One region of the Stenotrophomonas sp. SAU14A_NAIMI4_8 genome, then DNA from elsewhere that is predicted to be linked to it. Evidence: riboswitches for the same ligand, from Rfam matches in the RefSeq annotation. Region 1 holds a riboswitch; the other holds the start of a gene.

What was found. Region 1 has a riboswitch for glycine ahead of gcvP (aminomethyl-transferring glycine dehydrogenase). Riboswitches for the same ligand answer to the same signal wherever they lie in the genome.
Region 2: another riboswitch for glycine. It lies ahead of C1930_RS17840 (trimeric intracellular cation channel family protein); the one in region 1 lies ahead of gcvP (aminomethyl-transferring glycine dehydrogenase).

What each region holds. Positions count from the first base shown of each region.
Region 1 is NZ_CP025999.1:3,193,876-3,208,945, reverse strand. It holds gene gcvP (aminomethyl-transferring glycine dehydrogenase) at 250-3,117, opposite strand; glycine riboswitch at 3,180-3,282, opposite strand; gene C1930_RS14730 (multidrug effflux MFS transporter) at 3,582-4,820, shown strand; gene C1930_RS14725 (hypothetical protein) at 4,881-5,273, shown strand; gene C1930_RS14720 (M2 family metallopeptidase) at 5,352-7,313, opposite strand; gene C1930_RS14715 (phosphoethanolamine--lipid A transferase) at 7,912-9,561, opposite strand; gene C1930_RS14710 (phosphatase PAP2 family protein) at 9,558-10,310, opposite strand; gene C1930_RS14705 (glycosyltransferase family 39 protein) at 10,422-12,125, opposite strand; gene C1930_RS14700 (response regulator transcription factor) at 12,256-12,966, shown strand; gene C1930_RS14695 (HAMP domain-containing sensor histidine kinase) at 12,950-14,236, shown strand; gene C1930_RS14690 (VOC family protein) at 14,447-14,836, opposite strand; gene C1930_RS14685 (DUF819 family protein) at 14,975-15,070, shown strand, end outside.
Region 2 is NZ_CP025999.1:3,941,064-3,956,133, reverse strand. It holds gene C1930_RS17850 (efflux RND transporter permease subunit) at 1-2,210, opposite strand, end outside; gene C1930_RS17845 (MdtA/MuxA family multidrug efflux RND transporter periplasmic adaptor subunit) at 2,207-3,394, opposite strand; gene C1930_RS17840 (trimeric intracellular cation channel family protein) at 3,728-4,345, opposite strand; glycine riboswitch at 4,430-4,534, opposite strand; glycine riboswitch at 4,548-4,637, opposite strand; gene C1930_RS17835 (GIY-YIG nuclease family protein) at 4,679-4,945, shown strand; gene C1930_RS17830 (hypothetical protein) at 5,019-5,429, shown strand; gene C1930_RS17825 (nuclear transport factor 2 family protein) at 5,501-5,932, shown strand; gene C1930_RS17820 (NAD(P)/FAD-dependent oxidoreductase) at 6,034-7,311, opposite strand; gene C1930_RS17815 (NYN domain-containing protein) at 7,424-8,203, shown strand; gene C1930_RS17810 (glutathione S-transferase) at 8,284-8,904, shown strand; gene C1930_RS17805 (primosomal protein N') at 9,014-11,191, opposite strand; gene C1930_RS17800 (hypothetical protein) at 11,605-12,606, shown strand; gene C1930_RS17795 (DUF3106 domain-containing protein) at 12,599-13,162, shown strand; gene C1930_RS17790 (MATE family efflux transporter) at 13,415-14,779, shown strand; gene sppA (signal peptide peptidase SppA) at 14,895-15,070, shown strand, end outside.

The DNA of each region.
Region 1 (15,070 bases):
CTTGGTCCACACGCCCTTCAACAAACGGCCCGCTTGCGCGGGCCGTTCGCGGTGAAGCAGTCGAGCAAGCTCGACTCTACGTGCAGCACCGCTTCGGCGTGTCGTGGCAGTTGAGCCTGGGGCAGATGCCGGGCCCGTGAGTCCACGGCATCCACGCATGGCGTGGATCTACTCCAGGATGCCGGCAGTAGATCCACGCCATGCGTGGATGCAAACGAAAACGGCCCGCTTGCGCGGGCCGTTTGTCGATCATGCTTCGACTTCGTCGTCCTTGTAGGCATCGACCGGGATGCAGGCGCACATCACGTTCTTGTCGCCGTACACGTTGTCCACGCGCGCCACCGGCGGCCAGTACTTCTGCAGCTTCAGGCTGGGCAGCGGGAAGGCGGCCAGTTCGCGCGGGTAAGCGTGGGTCCACTCGCTGGCCGTCACCGCGGTGGCGGTGTGCGGGGCGTTCTTCAGCGGGTTGTCCTCGCGGTCCAGGCGGCCGTCTTCGATCGCGCGGATTTCCTCGCGGATCTGGATCATCGCGTCGATGAAGCGGTCCAGCTCGTGCAGCGATTCGCTTTCGGTCGGTTCGACCATCAGCGTGCCGGCCACCGGGAAGCTCAGGGTGGGGGCATGGAAGCCGAAGTCGATCAGACGCTTGGCCACGTCTTCGGCGCCCACGCCGCTGGTCTTCTCCAGCGGGCGCACGTCCAGGATGCACTCGTGTGCCACCAGGCCGTTGCGGCCGGTGTACAGGGTCTTGAAGTGCGGGGCCAGGCGCTTGGCGATGTAGTTGGCGTTGAGCTGGGCCACCTGGGTGGCCTTGCGCAGGCCTTCGGTGCCCATCATGGCGATGTACATCCAGCTGATCGGCAGGATCGAGGCGCTGCCGAAGCTGGCCGCGCTGACCATGCCGACCGGGCCGTTGTCGCCCAGCTTGCCCGGCAGGAACGGGGCCAGGTGTTCCTTCACCGCACACGGGCCCACGCCCGGGCCACCGCCGCCGTGCGGGATGCAGAAGGTCTTGTGCAGGTTCAGGTGGGACACGTCCGAACCCCACTTGCCCGGCTTGGCTACGCCCACCAGGGCGTTCATGTTGGCGCCGTCGGTGTACACCTGGCCGCCGTGCTGGTGGATGATCTCGCAGATCTCGACCACTTCCTCCTCGAACACGCCGTGCGTGGACGGGTAGGTGATCATGATCGCGGCCAGGCGGTCGCTGTACTTCTCGGCGTTGACGCGGATGTCTTCGACATCGACGTTGCCGTTGGCATCGGTCTTGGTCACCACGACCTTCATGCCGCACATCTGCGCCGAGGCCGGGTTGGTGCCGTGCGCCGAATCCGGAATCAGGCAGATGTCGCGGTGGCCTTCGCCGCGCGAGCGGTGGTAGGCGCGGATCGCCAGCAGGCCGGCGTACTCACCCTGCGCGCCGGAATTGGGCTGCAGGCTGACCGCATCGTAGCCGGTGCATTCCACCAGCATGGCTTCCAGCGATTCGATCAGTTCCTTGTAGCCCAGCGCCTGGTCGGCCGGCACCAGCGGATGGATCTGCGAGAACTCCGGCCAGGTGACCGGGATCATCTCGGCGGTGGCGTTGAGCTTCATGGTGCACGAGCCCAGCGGGATCATCGTGCGGTCCATCGCCAGGTCCTTGTCGGCCAGCGAACGCAGGTAGCGCAGCAGTTCGTGCTCGCTGTGGTGGGTATTGAACACCGGGTGGGTCAGGAACGCGGACTGGCGCAGCAGGCCGGCCGGCAGCGCGTCGGCGGTGCTGGCGTCCAGCGCTTCCACGTCCAGGCCGGCACCGAACACGGCGGCCAGGGCCACGATGTCGGCGCGGGTGGTGGTCTCGTCCAGGCTGATGCCCACCGAGTCGCTGTCGATCGCGCGCAGGTTGTAGCCGGCGGCGCGTGCCTTGGCGTGGATCTCATCGGCGTGCACGCCGGTGATGTGCAGGGTGTCGAAGAAGTCGCCACCGACCTGCACGCCGGCGCTGCGCAGCGCCGCGGCCAGGATCGAGGCCAGGCGGTGGGTGCGGCGGGCGATGCGGGTCAGGCCATCCGGGCCGTGGTAGACGGCGTACATGGACGCCATCACCGCCAGCAGCACCTGCGCGGTGCAGATGTTGGAGGTGGCCTTCTCGCGGCGGATGTGCTGCTCGCGGGTCTGCAGGGTCAGGCGGTAGGCCGGGTTGCCCTGCGCATCGATGGACACGCCGATCAGGCGGCCCGGCATCGAGCGCTTGTAGGCATCGCGGCAGGCCATGAAGGCCGCGTGCGGGCCACCGAAGCCGAACGGCACGCCGAAGCGCTGGCTGTTGCCGACCACGATGTCCGCGCCCCATTCGCCCGGGGCGGCCAGCAGGGTGAGCGCCAGCAGGTCGGTGGCCACGGCCACCAGGCCGCCACGCGCGTGTACGGCATCGACCAGCACCTTGTAGTCGCCCACCTGGCCGAAGGTGTCCGGGTACTGCAGCAGCAGGCCGAAGGCTTCGGCTTCCAGTGCTTCGGCCGGGGTGCCCACGCGCAGCACGATGCCCATCGGCTCGGCGCGCGTGCGCAGCAGTTCCAGGGTCTGCGGATGCACCGCATCGTGCACGAAGAAGGTATCCGACTTCGACTTGGCCGAACGCTTGGCCAGGGTCATCGCTTCAGCGGCGGCGGTGGCTTCGTCCAGCAGCGAGGCGTTGGCGATCTCCATGCCGGTCAGGTCGGCGCACAGGGTCTGGAAGTTGATCAGCGCTTCCATGCGGCCCTGCGAGATTTCCGCCTGGTAAGGGGTGTAGGCGGTGTACCAGGCCGGGTTCTCCAGGATGTTGCGCAGGATCACGTTCGGCGTGTGGGTGCCGTAGTAGCCCTGGCCGATGAAGCTGCGCAGCACGGTGTTCTTGTCGGCGATCGCGCGGATCTTGGCCAGCGCCTGCACTTCGGTGATCGATTCGGGCAGAGCCAGCGGCGCGGGCGACTTGATCTTCGCCGGCACGATGGCATCGGTCATCGCATCCAGCGTGGCGTGGCCGACCACGTCGAGCATCTGCGCGATCTCGGCGTCGTTGGGGCCGATGTGGCGTTCAACGAACGCGCTGTGGTGCTCGAGCTCACGCAGGGAGGGGGTGTTCTGGGACATGGCGAAGGATCCGTCAGGGAAGGGCACACGCACGGGCACAAGCCGCCGGTCGGCGGTCTGCGGGGCGCCCCTCTGTCCTTTTGCCTGAGAGTTTAAAAGCGCGGAAAACCGCAGCTTCGTGCCCCTTCGGCGCCGGATCGAACCGGTCTCTCCAGAGTTGTGTTACGGGTGGTATCGGGCCTGAGCGATTACGGGCGTTGCGCCTTCGGCAGCGGTGTTCCGCTTCTCCCACCGTGTTGCCCGCCGATTATAGCCGGTTGCCGGACCGGCGCAGTGGGGCGCGGCCGCATTGACGGGGCTGAATGGAGGATGGCCCGGACCCTGCGTGGCCGCGTTCCTCCATGGCGTCGGCAGGCCGGGGCGCCTATCATGGGTGGACTCTCGTATTCATCTGGCGCCGTCCCTGCCACGGGGAAGCGGCGCCTGCCGTGCATGCTGCGCACGGCCCTGCCGGACGCCCGCCGATGACCGCCGCCGTTGCACCCTCCACCCGTCGCATGGCCCTGCTGCTGGCCGGCCTGGCCATGTTCGGCCCGTTCTCCATCGACACCATCTTCCCGGCCTTCCCGCAGCTGGCCCAGCGCCTGGCCGTGGATGAAGTGGCGGTGCAGCAGACCATCAGCGTGTACCTGCTGTTCTACGGCCTGATGAGCCTGGCCCACGGCCCGCTGTCCGACGCCTGGGGGCGCAAGCGGGTGATCCTGGGCGGGCTGGTGGTGTTCGTCGGCGCCTCGGTGGGCTGCGCGCTGTCCACCGATCTGAGCACGCTGCTGGTGTTCCGCGCCGTACAGGGCCTGTCGGCCGGCGTGGGCATGATCGTCGGCCGCGCGGTCATCCGCGATCTGTACCACGGCCATGACGCGCAGCGGCTGATGAGCCAGGTGTCCATGCTGTTCGGCATCGCCCCGGCCATCGCACCGATCATCGGCGGCTGGATCCTGCTCAGCGGCGCCGGCTGGCCGCTGATCTTCTGGTTCCTGGTGGTGTTCTCGCTGCTGCTGCTGGTGGCCACGGCGCGTTTCCTGCCCGAAACCCACCCCGTGGAAGCCCGCGTGCCGCTGTCACCGCGCGGCCTGCTGCGTGACTACGTGCGCATCGGCTTCAACCCGCGCTTCCTGCGCCTGGCGCTGGCCGGCAGCATCAACTTCGGTGGCATTTTCCTGTACATCGCCTCTGCACCGGTGTTCGTGATGCAGCACCTGCACCTGGGCGAAGGCGGCTTTGCCTGGTTGTTCATTCCCACCATTGGCGGCATGACCCTGGGCTCGTTCCTGTCCGGGCGCATGGCCGGGCGTACCCTGCCGACCCGCCAGATCAGCATCGGTTTCACCCTGTGCGCGCTGTCGGCACTGCTGAACATCAGCTACGTGGCGCTGGCGCCGCAGCTGGCCCTGCCTTGGGCGGTGCTGCCGATCTTCGTGGGCGGCACCGGCATGGCGCTGATCTTCCCGATCCTGGCCCTGGCGGTGCTGGACATGTACCCGCACCAGCGCGGCCTGGCCTCGTCGCTGCAGGCCTTCGTGCAGCTGATGATCAGCACCGTGGTGGCCGGCGTGGTCTCGCCGCTGCTCAGTGCCAGCCCCCTGCACCTGGCGCTGGGCCAGGCCGGTTTCTTCGCCGCCGGCTTCGTGTTCTGGTACTGGGAACACATGCGCCAGCGCGCCCTGCAGGCCCCTGTCCAGGAGCAGCCGCCGCTGGCGTGAAGCGGCGCGGCGGCCGGGCTGGGTTATTCTTGCGCCCCCTTGCTGTTCGATACGACCCCCATGTCCACCACGTCCAAGATCCGCCGCGACCAGCGTCGCCGCCAGGAAAAGCAGGCTGCCAACAAGGCGGCGGCCACCGCTTCGCCGGTCGAACCGCATGCCGAACTGCGCGATCCGCAGCGTGCCCTGCTGGCCGGTGTGGTCCGCCGCGATGGCGAATGGGTGCTGGGCATGGATGGCCGCATTGCCGGCCAGACCCACAGCGCCGCGCACGTGCTGGCCATGATCATGCAGGCCGGTGAGCTGCACGAGCGCAATGGCACGCCGGTGCGCCTGATCTATTCCGATGCGCTGCGCGATGCGGCGCAGGCCGAAGTGCAGGAGAAGGGGCTGACCTTCGATGAGTTCAAGGCCGAGCTGGCCGCGGTGATGGCGGCGAAGAAGGACAGCTGATCGTGCATTGCGGTAGCGCCGGGCCATGCCCGGCGAGAATGAAAGGGGCGGATCCTCGCGGATCCGCCCCTTTCCGTTTTACTTCGCCGGTGCCGCGCTGGCCTGCCAGCCGCACATCTGGCCTTCGTTCTGCTGCTTCAGCCACTCGTTGACCGGGGTGAAGTACTCGATCATCGGGCCGGCGTCGAGCTTGTCGCTGCCGGTCAGCTCCTTCAGCGTGGCCTGCCACGGCTGGCTGGCGCCCTTGCTCAGCATCGCCCAGTACTTCTGCCCGGCTTCCTTGTTGCCGTAGAAGGTGCACTCATGCAGCGGGCCCTTGTAGCCAGCCGCATCGCACAGGCCCTTGTAGAACTGGAACTGCAGGATGCGGGCCAGGAAGTAGCGGGTGTACGGGGTGTTGCCCGGCACGTGGTACTTCGCGCCCGGATCGAAGAACTCCTCGCCGCGCGCGCTGGCCGGAGCCACGCCCTGGTACTTGGCCTTCAGGTCCCACCAGGCCTTGTTGTAGTTGTCCGGGGTGATCGAACCATCAAACACACCCCAGCGCCAACGATCAATCATCAGGCCGAACGGCAGGAACGAAACGCCCGACAGCGCCATGCGCATCTGGTTGTTGATCACCGCTTCGCGGCTTTCGGTCGGGGCATCGACCAGGCCGATCGAGCTGAGGTACTTGGGCGTCATCGCCAGCACGATTGTGTCGCCGATCGCTTCATGGAAGCCATCGTTGGCACCGCCCTGGAACAGCGGCGGCAGCGGGTTGTAGGCCAGGTCGTAATAGATGTGGCCCAGCTCGTGGTAGATGGTGGTGAAGTTTTCTTCGTTGGGCTTGATGCACATCTTGGTGCGCACGTCGCCTTCCATGTTCATGTCCCAGGCACTGGCATGGCAGACCACGTCGCGGTCGTCGGGCTTGATGAACTGGGTCTTGTCCCAGTACGACTGCGGCAGCGAAGGCATGCCCAGCGAGACGTAGAAGTCCTGGGCACGTTCGGTCATCTGCCGTGCGGTGCGCAGCTCGGCTTCACGCTGTGCCTTGTAGCGCGCGGTCACGTCGGCGTCCTTGCCGGCCTTGTCCAGCGCCGCGCTCAGGTTGGTCTGGTACTGCTTTTCCAGCGCGGCGGTGATGTCCAGGCTGCCGGCACCGGGGTAGGGCTCCAGCTGGTCCCACAGGTTCGACCAGTCCTGCTGCCACATGTTGCCCAGCAGGTGCGCGGCGATCAGGCCGTTGCCCACTTCGGCCTTGTCCTTGCCATAGGTCTTGTCCAGCTTGCCGCGGGTGTAGCAGTGCAGCTGCTCGTACATCGGCTTGACCTGTTCCCACAGGCGGTCGGTTTCCGGCCCGATCTGCTCAGGCGGCATGTCGTAGCCGCTGCGCCACATCTGCCCGGCATCGCTGAAGCCCATGCCCTTGGCGCCTTCGTTCACCAGGCTGACGAACTGCTGGTAGTCGCCGCGCATGCCCTTGGTGGTGCTGTGCCAGCCCTGCCAGGCGTCCAGTTGCTTGTCATAGTCGCGGCTGCGCGACAGCACCTGTTCCAGGTCGCCCAGCTGGCGGCAGGAGGCCGGATCGTTGGCGTCGGTGCAGTACTTGCCGGCGCCGTAGCTGCCTTCCATGCGGGTGGCGATCTGGGTCAGCTGGGCCAGCTTGGCGGCATCGCGCGGTGCCGGCATCGACGACATCAGCTTCAGCAGGTGGATGGCGCGCTTGCTGTCTTCGCTCATCGGCTGGCCTTCGAACTTGGCGGCCTGTTCGATCCAGCTGTTGAGCTGGGTCAGCGAGCGTTCGTTGGCCTTGGCGGCGATGCGTTCGGAATCGCTGTTGATGTAGGTGGACGACAGCCACTGCGCCGAGGTCATCTCGGGGTAGGCGGCCTTGTATTCAGCGTTGATGCGGGCAACGAACTGGTCGGCGGTTTCCCCGGCCGGCGCGCTGGGGGCGGCGGCTTCAGAACCGGGGGTAGCTTCCTTCTTGCAGGCAACCAGGGCCAGCGTGGCGGCGGCGATTGCCGAGGCCAGCAGCAGATGGCGGTGTTTCACGGGTAGTCCTTGGGTGGTGAACGACGGCCGAAGGCTAGTGGGCGGCCGCAGCCACCGCAAGTGGCAAATGTCCGGCAGGGCTGCGCCCTGCACCCGCTCAATGCAACGGCAACGGCAACGGCAACGGCAAAGGCAACGGCAACGTCAAAAGCTGGGTATCCGTGGGGTGGCGGGGTGGGTCCGGTCGAGGGGGACGCCGTAAATACATCCATGTAGGCTCGGTCGCGCCATCCATGGCGCTCACGCCCCCTCGACCGGACCCACCCCACCTTCGACAGTTTCCTGCGATCTGTCGGAATGACTGGGTCGGATCCCGTTGCTGCGCAACGGGCTCTGACCCCAGATTTATTTGGATATCCGACAGATTTCATCCACGCATGGCGTGGATCTACTGACCACCGGCTAACTGTCAGAGGTGGGGCGGTGTCGGATTGCGGGGTGTCCGCGGCATGGATGCCGCGGCCAAGCCTACACGGACGTACTTGCGGCGTCCCCGCAATCCGACACCGCCCCGCCACCCCACGGATACCCCGCTTTTGACGTTGACGTTGACGTTGATTCGGCAGGTGCAGGGCTGCAAGCCCTGCCACAAATACCCCTACCGCGCGCAGTTGGCGAACACGTCGCGGTCGCGTTCGTACAGTGCGGTCTTCACCTGCATCAGCCCCAGCACCGAGGGGAACAGATTGTCATGGTCGGTGTAGGCCACCGCGCGCTTGCGCACGCACTGCAGATCCAATCCACGGCTGCGGGCGAAGCCCGGCGAGAACCAAATCGTCATCGGCACCCGGGTCTGCTCGGCCGGCGCGATCGCGTAGGGCACGCCATGCAGGAACAAGCCCTTTTCGCCCAGTGATTCACCATGGTCGGACAGGTAGATCATCGCCGTGTCGTAGTCATCCAGCCCCTGCAGCGTGCCGATCGTCCGGGCCAGGAAATGATCGGTGTAGAGCACTGCATTGTCGTAGCTGTTGGTGATCTGTTCGCGGCTGCACTGGCCGATGTCGCGGGTGTCGCAGGTCGGGGTGAAGCGGCGGAACGCGGCAGGGTAGCGCTCGAAGTACGCTGGCCCATGGTTGCCCAGCTGGTGCAGCACCACCACCCGGTCGCCGGGCTTTGCGCGCACCTGCGTGGCCAGGTCCTGCAGCAGGATTTCATCCATGCAGCGGCCATCCGCGCACAGTCCCGGCGTGGTCGCATCGGCCAGCGACTGGAACTGCAGACCTTCGCACACGCCCTTGCAGCCCGATTGGTTGTCACGCCACAGCGGGGTGATGCCGGCGCGGTTCAGTACGTGCAGCAGCGACTGGTGCGCGCGGATCTTCTTCTCGTCGTAGTCATGCCGGCCCCAGGGCGAGTACATGCACGGCAGCGAGACTTCGGTGCTGGTGCCGCACGAGTGCATGTCGGGGAAATTGATCACCGGCGCCTGGGCCAGCTCGGGCGTGGTGTTGCGGCCGCCGTTGAGGCCCCAGTCCTGCGCACGCAGCGTTTCTCCCATCACGATCACCAGCAACCGCGGCTTGCTGGTCGGCGCGCGTGGCGTCGCCATGGCGTCGGTGCCGATCGGCAGCTTCGGCGCGCGCTGCACCGGGTTGTCGCTGCGCAGTGCGCGCGGCAGGCCCAACATCACGTTCGCCGGCGTGGCCAGGTAGCGCACCTCGCGCTGGTTGCGCATCAGTGCCGACACATCCTGGAACGACAACAATGCACCGCCCAGCGCGGTTGCCGCTGCCAGCAGCAGGAAGCCCGCGCGCCACAGCAGCGTGCGGGTCCAGCTTCGGCTGCGCAGCTGCACGCGCCACAGCAGCAGCATCGGCACCGCCGCCAGCCACAGCAGCGGCCACAGCAGCGAAGCGGTCATCAGCTCACGGCTTTCCTTCGGGTCCGTGGCCAGTACGTTGCGCAGCATGTCCGCATCCAGATAGATGTGGTAGCGCCCCATGTAGTGCGCGGCGAGCGCGGTGACCAGCAACAGCAGGCTGACCATCACCTTGGCGTTCCAGCGCCACACAAGCAGCCCCAGCAGCACGCCATGCGCGCCCAGGAGCAACAGCAGCAGCGAAAGTGCATAGCGCAGGCTGCCGGGGTGGCTGGCCATCGCGCTGTGCCAGAACAGCCCGTTGCCTGCGACGGCGAAGAACAGGCAGGCCAGCGCGATCAGCGCTTCGGTGGACAGCAGCGGCCGCCACTGCAGCAGCGATGCCAGCGCGGGAAGGCGCGGCGAGCGTTCAACCGATGCGTTCATGCCTGTGCCTCCTGCCGGCGCGGGCGCGCCAGCCAGCGCTGCACGCCCAGGAAAAGCCCGAGCGAGAGCAGCCAGCACAGCAGCGCGGTGGCGACATCGTGCGAGAGGAAGTGCGCACCGCGCAGCTGCTGGCTGATGCCGAACATCAGCCCGGCGGCCAGGCCGATGCCCAGCCCCACCCAGCGCCAGCTGGGGCGCCAGAGCAGGGCGAAGAAGTACAGGCACAGCCATGCATAACCGGCACTGGCGTGGCCGGCGGGGAAGCAGGCACGCGCCGGCATGCCCTGCGGGCGGTGACTGAACAGACCCACGAAGGCATCGTGGCCGCCGTAGCGCAGCAGGTCCCACGGGCAGTCCATCGGCACCAGCGCCTTCAGCAGCGATACCAGCCCGGTGCCCAGTGCGACGGCGGCCACCACGTACAACAGCGCACAGCGCAGCGTGCGGTCACGCCCGCGGCGCCAGTGGTGGAAGCACAGCAGGATGGCGACCAGCGCGGCCAGGGTGCTCAGCCACTTGCCGCCCTGGTGCACCGCCACGCGGGTCAGCCAGGCTTCCTGCAGGGCCCAATGCCCGCCCTGCAGTTGGTACAGGTGATCGGCCAGCCACTGGTCCCCGCCGAAGCCCATCAGCAGGGCGAACGCTGGAATGCCAATGGCCAACGGCAGCCACAGATGGGTCAGCGCGAAGCGCGAGCCCAGCCGTGATGGGGCAATCGCGAGTGCGGGGGCAAGAGGATGTGCGGGCATGCGGGCCGGTGCCGTGGCGGGAATCGCGGCCATGCTGGTCAGCAACGTGTCGGAGAAGGGTCGGACCGGTGTTGCCGACCGGTTAATCTGCCGGCGCCGGCCGTGATCCGTTCAGTCTTCCTCCTGCGACATCCCGACCGTTGCCGCATGGCAATCCACGTTCCAGGCCGTACCTGGCAGCAGCAACCAGTGATTGCGGTTGGCCACGCCAATATCGACCACCTGCGCGCGGTCCACGCAGGGGCTCATGGCCTGGTCCAGCACCAGTACCCAGCGTGTGTGCGGGGCTTGCGCCAGCCACGGCCCCGCGTAGTGCCACTGCTCGTCCCAAGGGCGCTTGAAGCCGAACTCCTGCACCGGCCGATCGGCCTGCAACAGGTTCTGCTCCCGCCAGGCAACCATCGCCAGTTCGGCATCGGGCCCGATCCGCTGGCCAACCCGTTGCATCACCGCCGAAGCCGAGGCGAAGGGATCCAGCGCCGGAATCAGCAGGCCGCCGTACAGCAGCCACAGCAGGCCATGGCTGAGCAGCACCAACAGACCTGCGCGGCGCACCCGCAGCCACACGGCCAGCGTTGCCACGGCGATGGCGAAGCTCAACAGCCCTTGTCCCAGCACCGGCAGCAACGTCTCGGGCATCGCCCGTCGTGCCAGTTGTGCCTGCGCCCATGCGCTGTCGCTCATCAGCAGCACGCCCAGCGTACCGGTGCACAGCATCAGCGCGGCGCTGTAGCCGAACAGGTAACGCCGCACCCACACCAGGCGCAGCAGGCCCGGCAGCAGTGGCGCAACCGCCAGCGCCAGCGCTGGCAGCATGGGAAGCACATAGACCTCACGCTTGCCGGGGCTGGCGCTGAAGAACACCAGGACCAGCACCGCCCATCCCAACAGCAGCCAATGGCGCAGGTCGCCGCGGCGCAGGCGTCGCCACCACGGCCGCAGCAGCCAGGGCAACAGCAGGCTGCCGGGCAGCCACAGCGTGGCCATCACCTGCAGGTAGTACCAGACCGGTTGCCGGTGGTGCCACGCGTTGGCGTATCGCGTGCCGGTCTGTTTGAAGAGAAGCTCATGCGCATACGACTGCAATGCGGTGCTGGGCTCATGCAGCAGGGCCCAGCCCAGCGGCGCCAGCCAGACGGCCGTGCCCAGCAGGAAGGCCGGCAGCAACCACAGCAGGGTGGCCGGGTGCGGGCCGTCCACGGCCCGTCCCAAGTGGCGCCGGTGCAGCCGCCAGCCAAGCCAGGGGAGCACGATCAGCAGCGGCAGGAAGCCCACGCCCTTGGTCACCGTGCCGACGCCGGCGGCGGCACCGGCCAGCCACAACGCAGGCAGGTTGCGGCGTTCGCACAGATGGCGCAGCAGGCCCCACAGGGCGAGCGTGGTCATGGCCACCAGTACCATGTCGATCTGCGCACGCTTGGCCATCAGGCCGAACTGCAGAGTGCAGAACAGCGCGGCCACCGCGTACAGCGCATGCCGGGGCGACCACAACCGCCGGGCCAGGTCCGCCACCAGCCACAACGTCAGCAGCGCCGCCAGCAGCGACGGCAGCAGGAACGACCACTGCCAGCTTCCCACCAGCTGGTGCGCGGCCGCCTGCAACCACATGAACACCGGGGGTTTTTCCGCATACAGTTCGACCCCGCGATGGGGCAGCAGCCACTGCCCGCTTTCGACCATGCTGCGGGCCGCCAGTACGAAGCGCGGTTCATCCGGCGGCTGCGGCTGGCGCAGCCCCAAACCAGCCGCAAGGGCAACGGCAACCAGCAGCCACAGCAGGGGGTGCAGCCAACGGCGGGGCAGGGCGTCGGGCACGGCAGGCTCCGGGGCAAAAGCCACAGGCTGCGCTTGGCGGCGTGGGAAACCTGTCGGAAGGGCGCCATCCCGACCGCTTTCCGACACGGGCACGGCTACCATGGGGCCAGTTCCCGTGGATCCGCTACGCATGCGCCTGTTGGTGATCGAAGACAACCGTCAGCTGGTGGCCAATCTGTTCGACTACTTCGAGTCGCGCGGGCACGTGCTGGATGTGGCCCCCGATGGCATCACCGGGCTGCACCTGGCCGGCAGCCATCCCTACGATGCGGTCATCCTGGACTGGATGCTGCCGCGCATGGAGGGTCCGGAAGTGCTGCGCCGCCTGCGCAGCGAGCACGGTTCGGAAGTGCCGGTCATCATGCTGACCGCCCGTGATGAACTGCCCGACAAGATCGCCGGCTTCCGCGCTGGCGCCGACGACTACCTGACCAAGCCCTTCGCCCTGCCGGAACTGGAGGTGCGGCTGGAGGCGCTGCTGCTGCGGGCCCAGGGCCGCAATCCGCGCAAGCGCCTGCAGGTGGCCGATCTGGTGCTGGACCTGGCCACCCTGGAAGCGCAGCGTGGCGGACAGGCACTGCACCTGTATCCGGCGTGCCGCAAGCTGCTGGAAGTGCTGATGCGCGCCAGCCCCGGTGCGGTAACCCGGCAGCAACTGGAATTCGCCCTGTGGGGCGATGAACCGCCCGATGGGGACCTGCTGCGCTCGCACGTGTATGAGCTGCGCCGCAGCGTGGACGGTCCCTTCGCCGACAAGCTGATCCACACCCTGCCGCGGGTGGGCTATCGCCTGGCTGCGAGCCCGGCGGCAGAGGACGACAGCAATGCCCCGCGCGCGTAAGCCCGGCCCGCTGTACCGGCGCGTGGTGTGGTGGCTGCTGGGCTACCTGGCGCTGCTGTCGCTGGCGGTGTTCAGCGTCGGCAACTACGTGCACGAGCATGCCGAACATGCCGCCTGGCGTGCGCTGCTCAATTCCGAACTGGACAGCATCCTGGAACACACCCGGCATGAGCCGGACTATCACTGGCAGGATTCGGACACGCTCAGCCTGTATCGCTTCGGCCAGCCCGGTCTGCCTGAGAGTGTGCGCACGCTGCATCCCGGCCTGCACGACGGCGTGCTGATCGATGACCGCGAAACAGCGGTGATGGTGCGCGATACCGCTGCGCTGGGCCGCGTTGCGCTGGCGCTGGACATCACCGATTTCCACGACCTGGAACAGTTCGCCACGCGCTGGGTGATGCTGGCCGGCATCATCATGATTTTCGTCACCGTGATGATGGCCTCCTTCGGCATGGAGCGCATGGTGCGGCCGTTGAGCCTGCTGGCGCGCAACATCGGCGCACTGCGCCCTGGCGAGCAGGGCCAGCGCATCGAGGTGGATCCGCGTGGCAGTTCCGAGCTGCACACCATCGCCGATGCCTTGAACGATTACCTGGACCGCAATGAACAGTTCGTCGAGCGCGAACGGGTGTTCATCAGCACGGCCAGCCATGAACTGCGCACGCCGATTGCGGTCGTGACCGGCGCGGCCGAACTGGCACTGGAGCAGCCCGGCCTGCCCGAGCGCGCGCGCCAGCAGATGCAGCGGGTGCTGCGCACCGCGCAGGGCGTGGAAGAGCTGATCGAACTGCTGCTGGTGCTGGCGCGCGACCCGGCGCGGTTGAGCTCGCGTGCCGAGCGCATCGCGCTGGACCAGTTGCTGCCGGAGATCGTCGACGACCATCGCCACCTGCTGGGTGACAAGAACCTGAGCATCGGCATCCAGGCGGCGGCGGTGGATATCGTTGCGCCGCTGGCGGTGGTGCAGGCGGCCATCGGCAACCTGCTGCGCAACGCCATCGAGAACAGCGGGCGCGGCCACATCGCGCTGAGCCTGGACGCGCAGGCCGTGCTGACCCTGCAGGACCCGGGGCACGGCATGAGCCCGGAAGAAATCGCCGCGATCCATGCGCGCCTGGCCCGCGGTGAGCGCGCCGACCGCGGTGGCATCGGCCTGGAACTGATTGCCCGTCTCTGCGAGCACCTGGGCTGGACGCTGCAGTTCCAGCCCTGTGAACCACGCGGCACCCGGGTCACGCTCGACTTCGCCGCATCGCGGCCGGCCTGATCAGAACGCCTGGCAGGTGCCAACCCCGGTTGGCACGTCGGTCCCTGGTAGGTGCCAACCTTGGTTGGCACGCCAGTCCCCGGTAGGTGCCAACCTTGGTTGGCACGCCAGTCCCCGGTAGGTGCCAACCTTGGTTGGCACGCTGTGCGTCGACCAAGGTCGACGCCTACCAAAGCGGATTGCCGCCCGGCCGCCGCCAACCGGCGCGGATTACCGCGTTCTCGGCCGCGGCACGTGCTGGTCGATCAGGATCACGTTGCCATCCGGGTCGGCCAGCTGCACATAGCCCGTTCCCTGTCCATCCGGGTCGGTGCGCACGGCCAGTTCGATCCCTTTGCCTTCAATGGCCGCCTGCAGCTCGCGCACGTCCTGGAAGTCGGCCAGTTCCTGCTTGTGCTGGTCCCAACCCGGGTTGAAGGTCAGCAGGTTGCCTTCGAACATGCCCTGGAACAGCCCGATCACGATGCCGTCGTTGCGCAGCACCAGCCAGTTCTGGCTGGCATCGCCGCCGGTCACCGAAAATCCCAGTGCCTCGTAGAACGACCGCGAGGCAGCCAGGTCCTTCACCGACAGGCTGACTGAAAAAGCACCCAGTTGCATGGCACAGGCTCCGTTGTGGAAGGGCAGGGTGGCCGGCACTGCAGCATGACCCTGCGTGAAGAGGATGTTAACCTCGGGCCGTGCCGCACCGATGCGGCACTTCTTTTTTCCACGCCCTTTCGATCGACAGAGGATCCCATGCCGACCGAACCCGCTACCGCGCTGATCACCAGCGATATCGTAGGCCTTGGCCTGATTGCTGCCACCCTGGCCCTGATCTTCTGGGCCGCCAGT
Region 2 (15,070 bases), 750 kb from region 1:
CGGCCCTGCATCTGCAGGTCACTGGCCACATCGCGCAGCGCCGGCTGCTGGCGCAGGGCCTGCAGCAGCTGCGGCGTCCAGGTTTCCAGCGTCTGCTGTTCCGGCGTGGTCAGGGTGAACTGGTACTGGGTGCGGCTGATGCGGTCTTCGATGCCCAGCTCCTGCACCGGTTGCAGGTACAGGGTGATGCCGGGAATCTTCGCCACACGCTGCTGCAGGCGCGCCATCACCACGTCGGCGGCATCGCGGTCGCCGTGCGGCTTCAGTTCGATCAGCAGGCGGCCGGTGTTGAGCGTGGCATTGTTGCCGTCCACGCCGATGTACGAAGACAGGCTGGCCACCGCCGGGTCGGCCTCGATGGCCTCGGCCAGCGCCAGTTGCCGCTCGCGCATGGCCTGGAACGAGATCGCCTGCGGCGCTTCGCTGATGCCCTGCACCAGACCGGCGTCCTGCACCGGGAAGAAGCCCTTGGGCACGGCGAAGTACAGCGCCACGGTCAGCGCCAGCGTGGCCACGGTGGCCAGCAGCATCAGCGGTTGGCGCTGCAGCACCCAGTGCAGCTGGCGGTCGTAGATGGCGATGATGCGGTCGAACACATCGCGCTTGGGGGGGGATGGGGTCGGAGCCCCAAGGGGATCCGACCCCTCAGCCACCGGGGTCAGATCCCCGTGGGGCTCTGACCCCACAGACCCGACCGGGGTCAGATCCCCCTGGGGCTCTGACCCCTTCGCATGCGGCTTCAGGAACCGCGCACACAGCATCGGCGTCAGCGTCAGCGACACCAGCAGCGAAATGCCGATGGCCACCGCCAGCGTCACCGCGAACTCATGAAACAGCGCGCCCACCAGGTCGGCCATGAACAGCAGTGGGATCAGTACTGCGATCAGCGACACGGTCAGTGACACCAGGGTGAAGCCGATCTCGGCGGCGCCCTTCAGCGCGGCTTCCTGCGGGCTTTCGCCTTCTTCCAGGTGGCGGGCGATGTTTTCCAGCATCACGATGGCATCGTCCACCACGAAGCCGGTGGCGATGGTCAGCGCCATCAGGGTCAGGTTGTTGAGCGAGTAGCCGGCCAGCAGCATCACCGCGAAGGTGCCGACCAGCGACAGCGGCACCGCTACGCTGGGAATGAGCGTGGCCGGGCCGTTGCGCAGGAACACCCAGGTGACCAGCACCACCAGGCCGATGGCCAGCACCAGTTCCTTCTGCACGCCGCGTACCGAGGCGCGGATCGATTCGGTGCGGTCGCTCAGCACCTTCATCTGCACACCGGCGGGCAAGGTGGCCTGCAACTGCGGCAGCATCGCGCGCACCTGTTCCACTACGGCTATCACATTGGCGCCGGGCTGGCGCTGCAGGTTCACCAGCACGGCGGGTTCGGTACCACTCCATGCCGCCAGCTGCCGGTTCTCGGCGCCGTCAGTGATGGTGGCCACGTCGCCCAGTCGCAGCGGTGCGCCTTCGCGCCAGGCCAGCACCAGCGCACGGTACTCGTCCGCGCTGCGCATCTGGTCGTTGGCATCGAGCATCACCGCACGGATCGGGCCGTCGAAGCTGCCCTTGGGCAGGTTCACATTGGCGGCCGCAATGGCCGTGCGGATGTGGTCCATGCCCAGCCCATTGGCCGCCAGCGCGGCAGCATTGACCTGGATGCGCACCGCAGGCCGCTGACCGCCAGCCAGGCTGACCAGGCCCACGCCGGGCAGCTGGGCCAGGCGCTGGGCGATGCGGGTGTCGACCAGGTCATGCACCTGCGGCAGCGACAGGCCCTGCGAGGTCACCGCCAGGGTGATGATGGGCGTGTCAGCCGGGTTCACCTTGCGGTACACCGGCGGCACCGGCAGGTCGTCCGGCAGGAAGCTGCCGGCGGCGTTGATGGCCGCCTGCACGTCCTGCTCGGCCACCCCCAGCGACACCTCCAGGCCGAACTGCAGGGTGATGACCGAAGCACCACCGGAGCTGGTCGACGACAGCTGCTTCAGCCCGGGAATCTGCCCGAGCTGGCGTTCAAGCGGCGCGGTGATGGTGCGCGTGGTCAGCTCCGGGCTGGCGCCCGGATACAGCGTGGTGATCTGGATGATCGGGTAGTCCACCTGCGGCAACGCGGCCACCGGCAGCAGCCGATAGGCCAGCACGCCGGACAGCAGCAGGGCCACCATCAGCAGCGTGGTGGCGACCGGGCGCAGGATGAAGGGGCGCGACAGGTTCATGCGCCGGCCTTGGCCGCCTTCGCCTGCGCGGCGGGTTCGGCCACGATCTCCACGGCGGTGCCATCTTCCAGGCCATCGATGCCTTCGATCACCACCTGGTCGCCGGCCTGCAGCCCCGAGCGCACGGCTACGCGGCCATCATCGGCCGGGCCCAGCACCACGGTGCGGCGTTGCGCCTTGTTGTCCTTGTCGACGATGTGCACGTAGTTGCCCTGGCTGCCGAACTGCACAGCGGCATCGGGAATCAGCAGGGCAGGGTGCTCGCCCAGTTGCAGCCGCACATTGACGAACTGGTTCGGGAACAGCCCCTGGTCTGCGTTGTCGAACTGCGCGCGCAGCTTCAACGTGCCGGTGGCGGTGTCGATGCGGTTGTCCACGCTGGACAGCGCGCCGTGCGCCAGCTGCGTGCGTTCTTCGCGGTCCCAGGCTTCCACGGCCAGCGCCGGCTGTGCCTGTACCGCATCCAGCAGCGCCGGCAGTTCCGGTTCGGGCACGGTGAACAGCACGCTGATCGGCGCGGTCTGGGCCAGGGTGACCAGGCCTTCGGCATCGCTGGCCTGCACCAGGTTGCCCACGTCCAGCCGGCGCAGGCCCACGCGGCCGCTTACCGGGGCGATGATGCGGGTGTACTGCAGCTGCAGGCGCGCTTCGTCCACGGCAGCCTGGTCGCTGATGCGGCGGCCCTGCAGCTGGCGCACCTTGCTCTGCTGGTCGCTCAGTTCCTGTGTCGAGACGAAGTGCTGGCGCTGCAGTTCGCGGTAACGCTGCAACTGGCGTTCGGCGTTTTCCAGCTCCGCCAGGTTCTGCTGCTGGGTGCCCTGTGCCTGCGCCAGCTTCACTTCGTACGGGCGCGGGTCGATCTGCGCCAGCAGATCGCCGGCCTTCACCTGCTGGCCTTCCTGGAATTGCAGGCGCATCAGCTCGCCGTCCACGCGGCTGCGCACCACCACGCTGTGCAGCGGAGTGACCGTGCCCACTGCTTTCAGGCGCAGTACCAGCGGCTCGGCGCTGGCCCGGGCCACGCGCACCGGTACCGTCTTGCCGGGGCTGCTGGCGGCTGCGCTTGCATCGGCCCGCGGCCAGGCCCACCAGGCCAGCGCGGCGGCGGCCACGAGCACGGCGGCGATCAGCCACGCGCGACGGAAACGGGGCGGGGTGCTACGGGGCGACTCGACAGCGGACATGGGGCATCCTGCGCCCTGCGCACGCGCAGGGACATGTACGCCCGCTCGCGCATCGTGCGCCGCGGGCAGCGGGGGAGGGGAGTTGTCTGGCGGGGCCGCAGCGCGGCGTGGCTGGATGCCGTCGCGCGTGCGACGGGGCGCCCATGGTAGCGAATCAGCCTGCCGATTGCCGCATGACCAAGGTCATGGCGCTGCGGCGTGGGGCGTGCGGGGCTGCTTGGCGGGGCCTGGATTCGTAGAGTCGAGCTTGCTCGACTGCTTTTGCCGGGAGCAGTCGAGCAGGCTCGACTCTACGAAGCACGGCAGTCGAGCAAGCTCGACTCTACGCACTGCTCAATGCACTTCGTCGTGGTACACGAATTTGGGCATTTCCCAGCGGTAATGGATCGCCAGCAGGCGCAGCGCGAAGCCACCGCCCAGGCAGCACAGGATCGCTGTGGCATCGGCCACGCCCCAATGCAGCAACAGCAGATACACCGCACCGGTCAGCAGCGAGATGATCGCGTACAGCTCCTTCTGGAAGATCAGCGGCACTTCGTTGCAGAGGATGTCGCGCAGCACGCCACCGAAGGCGCCGGTCAGCATGCCGGCAATCAGCACGATCGGCATCGCGTGGCCGGCCTCGCGCGCGATCGAGCAACCAATCAGGGTGAAGGCGATCAGGCCCAGGCCATCGAGCACCAGGAAGGTGCGGCGGAAATGGTGCATCCAGCGCGCCACCCAGGTGGCGATCAGCGCCGCACACACGGTGAAGGCCAGGTACTCCGGATGCTTCACCCAGCCCAGCGGGTAATGCCCCAGCAGGATGTCGCGCAGCGAACCGCCGCCGAGGGCAGTCACACAGGCAATCATGACCACGCCGAACAGATCCATGCGGCGGCGGCCCGCAGACAGGGCGCCGGTCATGGCTTCGGCGGAAATGGCGATCAGGTAGATGATGGACAGCAGCATGGGTCAGGCTCCGGGCGCGGTGGGGCCGGCCATGCGCATATACCGCCACTGCCTGCGCAATGACGGAATGACGATGACCGGTGCCGCTCCCGCTGTCCTTTTTGCCTGAGAGTTCAGCGGGATGAACCGCGTGCCCCTTCGGCGGATCGCGGCGGGCGTGCCCGGCGACCTCTCTCCAGCTCGGCGTGTCGAATGCATGGTTGGTGGGATTCCAGCCCACCGGCCTGAGCGATCATGGGAGCCTGCGCCTTCGGCGGGCGCCAGCGCGGCGCCTCTCTCCTGCATTCGGGCGCCAGTATATCCGCTGCAGTGCAGCACGGCATAATCGGCGGCATGGCCCCGTCCCCCCGCCCGTGGTTCCTGTACCTGCTTGAATGCCGCGACGGCAGTTACTACGCCGGCATCAGCACCGACGTGGCGGCCCGTTTCGCCGCCCACCAGGCCGGCAAGGGCGCGCGCTATACCCGGGCGCGACCGCCGCTGCAGATCCTGGCCGTGCGCGAGTACCCCGACCGCGCGGCCGCCTCGCGTGCCGAATGGCAGCTCAAGCAGCAACCGCGCGAACGCAAGCTGGCCTGGCTGCAGGCCGCGATCCCGTAGATCCACGCCATGCGTGGATGGGTACCCCGTGGCATGCCATCATCGCCACACCCATCGACACAGGGACGGTCCGATGAAACACCGCTGGTTGCTGATGTCCCTCTGCACCGCTCTGCCGGCAGGCGCCCAGACCCCGCCGTCGCTGCAGCACGGACAGATCGGCACCGCCGCCGAACTGACCGCGCAGCGCGGCCCGACCACACCTGAAGTCATTGGCCTGCGCCGCGATCAGGTGCCCCCCGATCTGGTCGATCTGATCCCGCTGGCCGAGAAGTGGGGCATCGCCGATGACGAGCTGCGCGACGAGATGCAGCAACGGGCAACGGCAGCCGAGAAGAAAGCGCTGGGCGACGCGCTGAAGGGCCGTCATGCGCGCATTACCGCATGGCTCGATACGTTCCCGCAGGGACAGCCGATGCCGGACGCAGCGGCGGCCTTCATGTACCTGCAACTGGGTGCCGATGAAATGGGTCTGATGCCGTAGATCCACGCCATGCGTGGATGGGATCCCCCAGCCATGCCACCATCGCCACACGCCCAGCGCTGGAGACACCCATGTCCACCGTTGCCCTGTTGTTCGCTGTCGCTGCAGCCACCAGCCCCACCGCCGACCCCTCCACCCTGGCAGCCATCGAAGCGACCTGCCATGACTACGTCGATGGCCAACTGGAGGGCGACCCGCAGCGTGTCGCCCGCGCGCTGCATCCGGACCTGGCCAAGCGCGCCGTGCTGGGTGATACGCCCGACGAACGCCTGGGCCTGCGCCGCATGTCGAAGGAAGAACTGGTTGCACTGACCCGGCAGGGCGCACTGAAGACCCCAAAGGATCAATGGGAACGTCGCTGCACGGTGCTGGATGTGACCGGCAACGCCGCCTCGGTGCGGTTGGAAACGCCGTGGTTCGTGGACTACTTCCACATGGGCCGTTTCGACCAGCGCTGGGTTATCGTCAACGCGCTGTGGTACCCCAAGCCGAAGGCAGAGTAGATCCACGCCATGCGTGGATGTTCCCAAGGCGGCCCGCACGGTCATTCATCCACGCATGGCGTGGATCTAGTGCAAGGGATCCGACCCCGTTTTCCCGCCCGTTATTTCGGGCGCCGGTCGTCCTGGTCATCACCGAAGATGATGCGCGCGCTGCGCTGGTAGCTCCAGTACGCCACGGCCCAGTTCAACAGCACCACGATGCGGTTGCGGAAGCCGATCAGGAAGAACACGTGCGCGGCCAGCCAGAACCACCAGGCCAGGATGCCTGACAGCTGCAGCTTGCCCAGGTGCACGATCGCGGCCATGCGGCCGATGGTGGCCAGGTTGCCGTAGTCGGCGTACTTGAATGCCCCGGGTTCGGTCTTGCCGTGCAGGCGCGCGCGGATGGTTTCGGCCACGTGCTTGCCCATCTGCTTGGCGGCCGGTGCCACGCCAGGCACGGGGCGGCCATCGGCCTGGCTGACCGCAGCCAGATCGCCGGCCACGAACAGTTCGGGGTGGCCGGGCAGGGTCAGGTCCGGTTGCACCTGCACCCGGCCGGCGCGATCCAGCGGCACGTCCAGGGTCTTTGCCAGCGGTGAGGCGGCCACGCCGGCCGCCCACACCACCGTGCGCGCGGGCACGAACTGGTCGCCCAGCTTGAACCCCTGGCTGTCGATATCACTGACCGGGGTGCCGGTCAGCACTTCCACGCCCAGCTTTTCCAGCTGCCGGCGTGCCTTCAGCGAAAGCACTTCCGGGAACGAGGACAGCACGCGCGGGCCGGCTTCCACCAGTCGCACCTTGGCGCTGGCCGGATCGATATGGCGGAACTCGTTGCGCAGGGTGTGGCGGGCGATCTCGGCCAGCGTACCGGCCAGTTCCACACCGGTGGGGCCACCACCCACCACGGCGAAGCTCAGCCAGGCGGCTTTTTTCTCCGGGTCTGGCTCGGCTTCGGCACGCTCGAACGCCAGCAGCAGCTTGCGGCGCAGGGCGATTGCATCGTCCAGGGTTTTCAGGCCTGGCGCATCGGCGGCCCACTGGTCGTTGCCGAAGTAGGCATGGGTGGCGCCGGTGGCCAGCAGCAGGCTGTCATAGCCCAGCGTGCTGCCGTCGGCCAGGGTGATCTGGCGGGCCTGTTTTTCAATGCCCACCACTTCGCCCAGGCGCACTTCCACGTTGCGCTGGTGGCCCAGGATATGCCGCAGCGGCGCGGCGATATCGGGTGCGGACAGGCCCGCAGTGGCGACCTGGTACAGCAGGGGTTGGAACAGGTGGTGGTTGCGGCGGTCGACCAGGGTGATCCTGATCCGTTCGCGTGCCAGGGCACGGGTGGCCCAGAGGCCCGCGAAACCGCCGCCGATGATGACCAGGTGGGGGACTGGTTCGCGGCTCATCGACGTACTCCGGAGGGGGATGGATGTCGTCCGGCATCATCGCACGTCACATGCCCGCCCAACGGGATCGGCGATACTCGGTTCAGGCCGCAGCCCCTTCGCCGAGGAACCCATGTCCGAACCGGAAAAGCGCATTGCCCTGCTGATCGACGCCGACAACGCGCCGGCATCGAAGATTGATGAAGTGCTGGCCGAAGTGGCCCGCCATGGCGTGGCCAACGTGCGCCGCGCCTACGGCAACTGGAAGAGCCCGCGCTTGAAGGGCTGGGAGGCGGTGCTGCACGAGTACGCCATCCGCCCCATCCAGCAGTTCGCCTACAGCAAGGGCAAGAATGCATCGGACATGGCCATGGTGATCGATGCCATGGACCTGCTGTACGCGCGCAACCTGGACGGCTTCGCCATCGTGTCCAGTGATGCCGACTTCACGCCCATGGTCATGCGCCTGCTGACCGACGGGGTGAAGGTCTATGGCTTTGGCGAAAAGAAGACGCCCGAGCCGTTCGTCAACGCCTGTTCCAAGTTCACCTATCTGGAAGCCCTGGGCCAGGCCCATGCCAGCGTGCCCGATGCCGACGCACCCGAAGTGGAACGGGCCGCCAGCGAACAGGCCGCCAGCGATGAAGCACGCCCGCGCAAGAGCGGCGCGGAAATGCGCAGTGATACCCGCCTGGTGAAAATGCTGCGCCGCGCGGTGTCGTCGGCCGAAGGCGAAGACGGCTGGTCGCACCTGGGGCCGGTCGGCAGCCAGATCGGCAACCAGGCTTCGTTCGACCCACGCAACTATGGCTATGGAAAGCTCAGCGATCTGCTGGCGGCGATCGGTCTGTTCGAGCTGAAGAAGGACGGAAAATCGTCCTATGTGCGCGCGTTGCCGAAGAAGAACCGGTAGCGCAGCACGGTGCGTTTGATCGGCGTATCGTAGCGGCTCCGCGCCAGCGTGGCGCACCGCTGCAGGCAAGGAACAAACGCATGTTGAAGATCTGGGGCCGCCGCAATTCCAGCAACGTCCGCAAGGTGCTGTGGTGTGCCGAGGAAATCGGGCTGCCGTATGAATCCATCGAAGTGGGCGGCAGCCACGGCGGTACGCAGTCGGCCGAATACCTGGCGATGAACCCCAACAGCCTGGTGCCGGTGATCGAAGACCACGGCCTGCCGCTGTGGGAATCGAACACCATCGTGCGCTACCTGAGCGCGCGCTACGCGCTGGGCACGCTGTATGCCGAAGATGCGATGGAACGTGCCCAGGCCGAGAAGTGGATGGACTGGAGCACCTCGCGCATGGCGCCGCTGTACTCCGAACTGATCTGGGGCATCATGCGCACCGCCCCGGCCGACCGCGACGAAGCGCGCATCAACGCGGCCATCGTGCGTGCCGGCGAATACCTGGCCATGGCCGATGCCACCCTGGCCAAGCAGCCGTGGCTGTCCGGCGACCGCTTCGCGATGGGCGACATCCCGTTGGGATCGCTGGTCTACGCCTGGTACGAACTGCCGATCCAGCGCCCGGACCTGCCGCACGTGGCGCAGTGGTACGCGCGACTGCGCGAGCGCCCGGCGTACCAGCGCGGCGTGATGTCGCCGCTGACCTGAGCGCGCGTTGCCCGGGGTCGGATCCCACCTGACGGGTGGGATCCGACCCCACACCGGCGGCCACCACGGTAGCGCCGGGCCATGCCCGGCGGAGGCCACCCCGCAACCTTCAATACAGATCCGTCGGGTCCACATCCAGCGACCAGCGCACCTTGCGTGCTTCCGGCAGTGCGTACAGCTGCGGCACCAGCTGCGCCAGCACCCCATGCAGGGGTGGCCGCTGCGGCGCCGACAGCAGCAACTGCGTGCGCTGGTAGCCGGCACGGCGCGGCATCGGCGCCGGCATCGGCCCGTAGGCTTCCACCATGTTCTGTTCGCCCAGCAGGTGCCGCGCGGCCAGCAGGAAGGCGTTGGCATGCTCGACCTGCTGCGCTTCGGCACGCATCAGTGCCAGGTGCGCGAAGGGCGGGAAGCCGGCGGCCTGGCGCTGGTTCAGTTCGGCCTGCGCGAAGGGGTGGTAGCCACCGTTCACCAGGGTTTCCAGCAGCGGGTGCCCCGGGTGATGGGTCTGCAGCCAGACCTCGCCGGGATCGCGCGCGCGGCCGGCGCGCCCGGCCACCTGGATCAACTGCTGGGCCAGCTTCTCGCTGGCGCGGAAATCGGCGGAGAACAGCCCTTCATCGATGCCCACCACCACCACCAGGGTCAGCTTGGGCAGGTCGTGGCCCTTGGCCAGGATCTGCGTGCCGACCAGGATGCCGGGCTGGTCCCCCAGTTTCGCCAGCTGCTGTTCCAGCGCATCGCGGCGTGAGGTGGTGCCGCGATCAATGCGCACCACGGGGTAGTCGGCGAAGGCGCTGACCAGATGTTCTTCCAGTCGCTCGGTACCGATGCCCTGCGGCTGCAGGGCGAGGCTGGCACAGGCCGGGCAGGCCAGCGGCGCCGGCTGGCGTGCGCCGCAGTGATGGCACTGCAGGCGGCGCCCGCCGCCATGCACGGTCATCGGCGCATCGCAGCGTTGGCATGGTGCGGTCCAGCCGCAGTCGTGGCACAGCAGCACCGGCGCGTAGCCGCGGCGGTTCTTGAACACCAGCACCTGCTGGCCGCGCTGCAGGTGTTCGCCGATGCCGGCCAGCACTTCGTCGCTCAAGCCATCGCGCAGCGGCCGCTTGCGCACATCCAGGATGCGCACGCGCGGTGGCCGTGCATCGCCGGCGCGCTGCTTCAGGCGCAGGTGCGCGTAGCGGCCTGCGTAGGTGTTGTGCAGGGTTTCCAGTGACGGCGTGGCGCTGCCCAGCAGCACGGGAATGCCCAGGGCCTTGGCCCGCACCAGGGCGAAATCGCGCGCGTGGTAGCGGATGCCGTCCTGCTGCTTGTAGCTGCCGTCGTGTTCCTCGTCCACGATCAACAGACCGGCCTGCGGCAGCGGCGTGAACACGGCCGAGCGGGTGCCGACGATCACCCGTGCTTCGCCGCGCGATGCTGCTGCCCACACGCGTGCGCGCTCGTTGTCGTTCAGCCCCGAATGCAGCGCATGCACGGGAATGCCCAGGCGGCCACGGAAGCGCGCCAGGGTCTGCGGGGTCAGGCCGATTTCCGGCACCAGCACCAGCGCCTGCCGGCCCTGCGCCAGGCAATGGATGATGGCCTGCAGGTAGACCTCGGTCTTGCCGCTGCCGGTCACCCCATCCAGCAGGAACGGCTGGAAGCCATCGGCTGCGGTGATCGCGGCCACGGCATCGGCCTGGTCGGGGTTCAATGTGGGTCCGGGCAACGGGTGCGCGTGGCGCGGGGCCACCGCCAACGCCACCCGCTCGGCCAGGCCGCGCTTGGCCAGGCTGCGGGCCGCCGTGCGCCAATCGGGCATGCGTGCGCCCAGCACGTCTTCGTCCACCACGGCCTCGGCCAGGTGTTCGGCCAGTTGCCGCGGCCGGCTGCCGGCGCGAAGTTTGTCGCGCTGGGTGCGGCCGTCGTCGGTCAGCTGCCAGCCCCAGTGATGGGTGTCGGGCAGCGGCTCGCCGTGCCGCAGCGGGCCCGGCAGGGCGGTGCTGACCACTTCACCCAAGGGCGCGTGGGTGTAGCGGGCCAGCCATTGCAGGCTGTGCCACAGCTCGCCCTGCAGCAGGGGTTGCGGGTCCACCCAGGCCAACGCATGGCGCAGCCCCTGCGTGTCCTCTGCCTGGCCCAGGCCGGCCACCATGCCCACCAGTTCACGGTTGCCGAAGGGCACCTTCAACCGGCAGCCCAGCGCATCGGCCGGCGCCTGGCCGTCGGGGGCCAGGTAGTCGAACAGGCGGGGCAGGGGAACGGGCAGCGCGACCTGCAGGGTCGGAATCAGTGCGGGCATGGGCGCAGTTTAACGGCCCATGCGCGCCCGCATGGCAGGTTGCTGTCCGGCCGCAACGCGTCGTGGCATTCATAAATGTCACCTAAATACAGGCGGCTATTAGAGATTCAGTCTTATCCACATCTTCTGTGGATAAGTTTGTGCGTTACCCGTCGGCGAACACCCGCGAAGCCGATGGCGACGGCCTCACGGTTGCGTTGGTCAAAAAATAGCCACATAAAAAAGTTCTTGAATATCAACAACATCGATGTGAAACATTGCTGAAACACGCTGAATTCACGGCTCCATGCCGGTCGCCCCAAGTCAGGTCTTGATGCTGTGCACAACCTGCAGCACGAAGTGCCCATGGGCGCAAGCCCTGCCGGCGGCCAAGGGCCTGCCGCTATCATGCCGGCAGACCTTTGGAGTGACCGATGACGGCTGTGCCCGCCCCTGTTTCCTCGACCGCGGCCGGCGCGCTGTCGGCGTTCCTGCGTGGCGTCGAGCGCCGCGCGCTGGTGGTTGCCGAGCTGCAGTGCGGCGACCCCGCCCGTGCCGAGCAGACCCTGGTGGCGGTCATGCGTGCTTTCGCCGCGGTGGCCAGCGACCTGCCCATGGCGCAGTGGCCCACCCGCTTCTGGACCCTGCTGGGCCAGCGCCAGGCCCTGCGTGAGCCGTCCGCCGGGCAGTGGCCGCCGTCGCTGGCCGCGCTGGGCGACATGGACCCCGTGCCGCGCCTGGCCCTGCTGCTGCGGGTGGGCGGCAGTCTGGACGAAGCCATTGCCACGCGGGTGCTGGACACCGACGAGAATGGCTACCAGCAGCTGCTGGCCGCGGCCTGCCCGCGCGATGTCAACGGCCAGCCCGATGCCGCCGCCTGGCGCGGCCTGGCCGAGCAGGTGCAGCTGCGCATCCGCGACCTGCCGGCCAAGCGCCTGCAGCAGTTGCAGCAGCCAGCCGCACCGGGCAGCAGCACGCAGAGCCCGACCCCCGGTTGGCGCGCGCCCGAACGCGACGACCGCACGCCGACGGCCGGCAAGCGCCGCCGCCCGAATGCGCGCCCGCGCTGGCGCGGCCCGCTGATCCTGCTGGTCACCGTGGCCGTGCTGTTGGCGGCCGCGCTGGGCTGGAGGCACTGGCAGGGCCTGCGCACGGCCAGCGATGCCCCGCTGCCGGAAGGCGTGGTGGGCGAAGCGGGCCCGGTAACGGTGGAATCGCTGCCGCCGACCGACGTGCAGGCATCGGCCGCGGTCGACGGCCACGCCGCCGAAGATGCCGCGATGCTGGCCGACCGTGACTACCCGCTGGTGGCCGACGCCGATCTGTATGCCTGGAGTGCCGCCGGTGGTCCGCTGCCGGTGGATGAATCCGAACCCAAACCGACCCACCCCGAGCCGGTGGGTGCCGCGCTGGAAACCTCTGCTGCCGATGAATAAGTTCCTGCTGGCCGGCCTGCTGCTGGCCCTGCCGCTGTGCGCCGCCGCCGCGCCGAATGCCCTGGACCTGCCGCCGCCCACCGCGGTGCCGGCCAGTGCGGTTGATGCCGCGTCGCCGGCCGGCTTCGCCCATCTGGATGTGGCCGCCCAGCGCCAACGGCGGGCCGATTACGCGGCCTGGCGCGCGCTGCCGGAAGGCGAGCGTGAGCGCATCCGCGTGGCCGCTTCGCGCTTTGCCGCCCTGCCGGCCGCCCAGCAACAGCAGCTGCGCGAACAGTTCCAGGCGCAGGACCAGGCCTTCCGCGAGGGCTGGCGGCTGGGCCCGCAGCTCGGCCAGCAGTTCCCCAAGCTGCACGGCCTGTTCGGCTTCGTGCCGCCGGAACAGCGCGAGGCCGCGTTGGCGGTGCTGCGCCAGCTCAGCCCTGCACAATTGTCGCAATTGACATTGGTGGCGCAGCGCACGCCGCCGCAGGAACGCGATGCGGTGCGCAGCGCATTCCTGGCCCTGCCGGCGGCCGAGCGTGACGGTTGGCTGAAGCGCCAGGCCGGGCAGTAGCGCCGGGGGGAGTCGCCTCGGAATCGGCGGGGATCTGATGGGGAATGGGCCGGGGTTTTCGCGCGGCCCGAATGAAGAGCAGTCGACCAACGGTCGACTCTACCCCGTCGCCCGTACCCATTCGCCCCCGCCACGTCGCCCGTACCCCGCCGACGTTCGCGCCCATGCCGGGCTGTTTGGCCGTAAGATGGCGGCCCGCAACCCGGTGCCTGTGCCCTTCGCGCGCAACCGTAGTTGGCGTTCTGTACTTCCATGTCTACCGCAACCTCCACGCCGCGCTTCAGCAAGGAAGTCGGCGCGACCGGTCTGCTTGCCCTGCCGTTGGTGGTGGGCCATGTCTCCACCGGCCTGATCTCCTTCGTCGACAACGTCATTGCCGGCCACCACGCCACCGCCACGCTGGCGGCGGTCACCATCGGCACCGCGCTGCTGTGGCTGCCCATGCTGATTCCGATCGGCACCCTGATCTCGCTCACCGCCTCGGTGTCGCAGCTGCACGGCGCCGGCCGCGAGCGCGAGATCGGCCCGCTGTTCCGCCAGGCCCTGTGGCTGGCGCTGGGCCTGGGGCTGATCATGTTCGCCTTCCTGACGCTGGTGCCGCCGCTGCTGCCGGCCTTCGGCATCGCCCCGGACATCGTGCCGGGGGCCACCGCCTTCCTGCACGCGGTGCGCTGGGGCGGGCCGGCGCTCACCCTGTACTTCTGCATGCGCTATCTCAGCGAGGGCATGCACTGGACCCTGCCGACCATGCTGCTCGGCTTCGGTGGCCTGCTGGTGCTCGCACCGATGGGCTACGTGCTGGCCAACGGCAAGCTGGGCTTCCCGGAAATGGGCGCCGAAGGGCTGGGCATCGCCTCGGCGGTGATGATGTGGCTGCAGGCCATCGCCTTTGCCACCTACCTGTGGTTCACCAAGCGCTTCGCCCACCTGCAGCTGTTCTCGCACTTCGAAGGCCCGCGCCCGGCGGCGATCTGGGACCTGCTGCGCACTGGCCTGCCGATCGGCATCACCGTGCTGATGGAAGGCGGTCTGTTCATCGTCACCGCCCTGCTGATCGGTCGCCTGGGCGCCAATGAGGCGGCCGCGCACCAGATCGCGATCAACGTGGCGCAGCTGTGCTTCATGATCCCGATGGGCGTGGCTGAAGCGACCACCGTGCGCGTCGGCCATGCGGTCGGCCGTGGCGATGGCTTCGGTGTGCGCCGCGCGGCCTGGGCCGGCTACGCCATCATCATGGGCACCCAGACCCTGTCGGCGGCGGTGCTGCTGTTCGGCCACGATGCCATCGTCGGCGTCTATACCAACGATCTGGCCGTGGCCGGGCTGGCATCCACCCTGCTGCTGTACGCGGCTACGTTCCAGTTCCCCGATGGCATCCAGGTGCTGTCGGCCGGTGCGCTGCGCGGCCTGAAGGACACCCGCGTGCCGATGTTCATCGCCATGTTCGCGTACTGGGGCCTGGGCATGCCGCTCGGCGCCGGGCTCGGCCTGGGCCTGGGCATGGGCCCGCAGGGCATGTGGATCGGCCTGATCGTCGGCCTGACCGCCGCGGCCATCCTGATGGGCTGGCGCCTGCGCCGCAGCAGCCTGCGCATTGGCCAGTCGGCCCTGGAATGATCCCCGCGCCCGTCACCGCAGACCGTGACGGGTGATCCCCTGACTTGTGTCCGATGCCGCCTCACACGGCACCGGCTATGCTGTTACCACGGCAAGAAGCCATCCGGAGCGCTCCATGAACCAAACCGTGCCCCCGCTGCCCCCGGCACGTCGCAACCCCGTCGCCAGTTTCTTCATCGGGCTGTGGGACGTGATGAATTTCACCCGCCGGCTGATCCTGAACCTGGTGTTCTTCGGCCTGTTGCTGTTGTTCGTGGTGATGTTCATCGTCGCCGCCGGCATGGGCGCCGG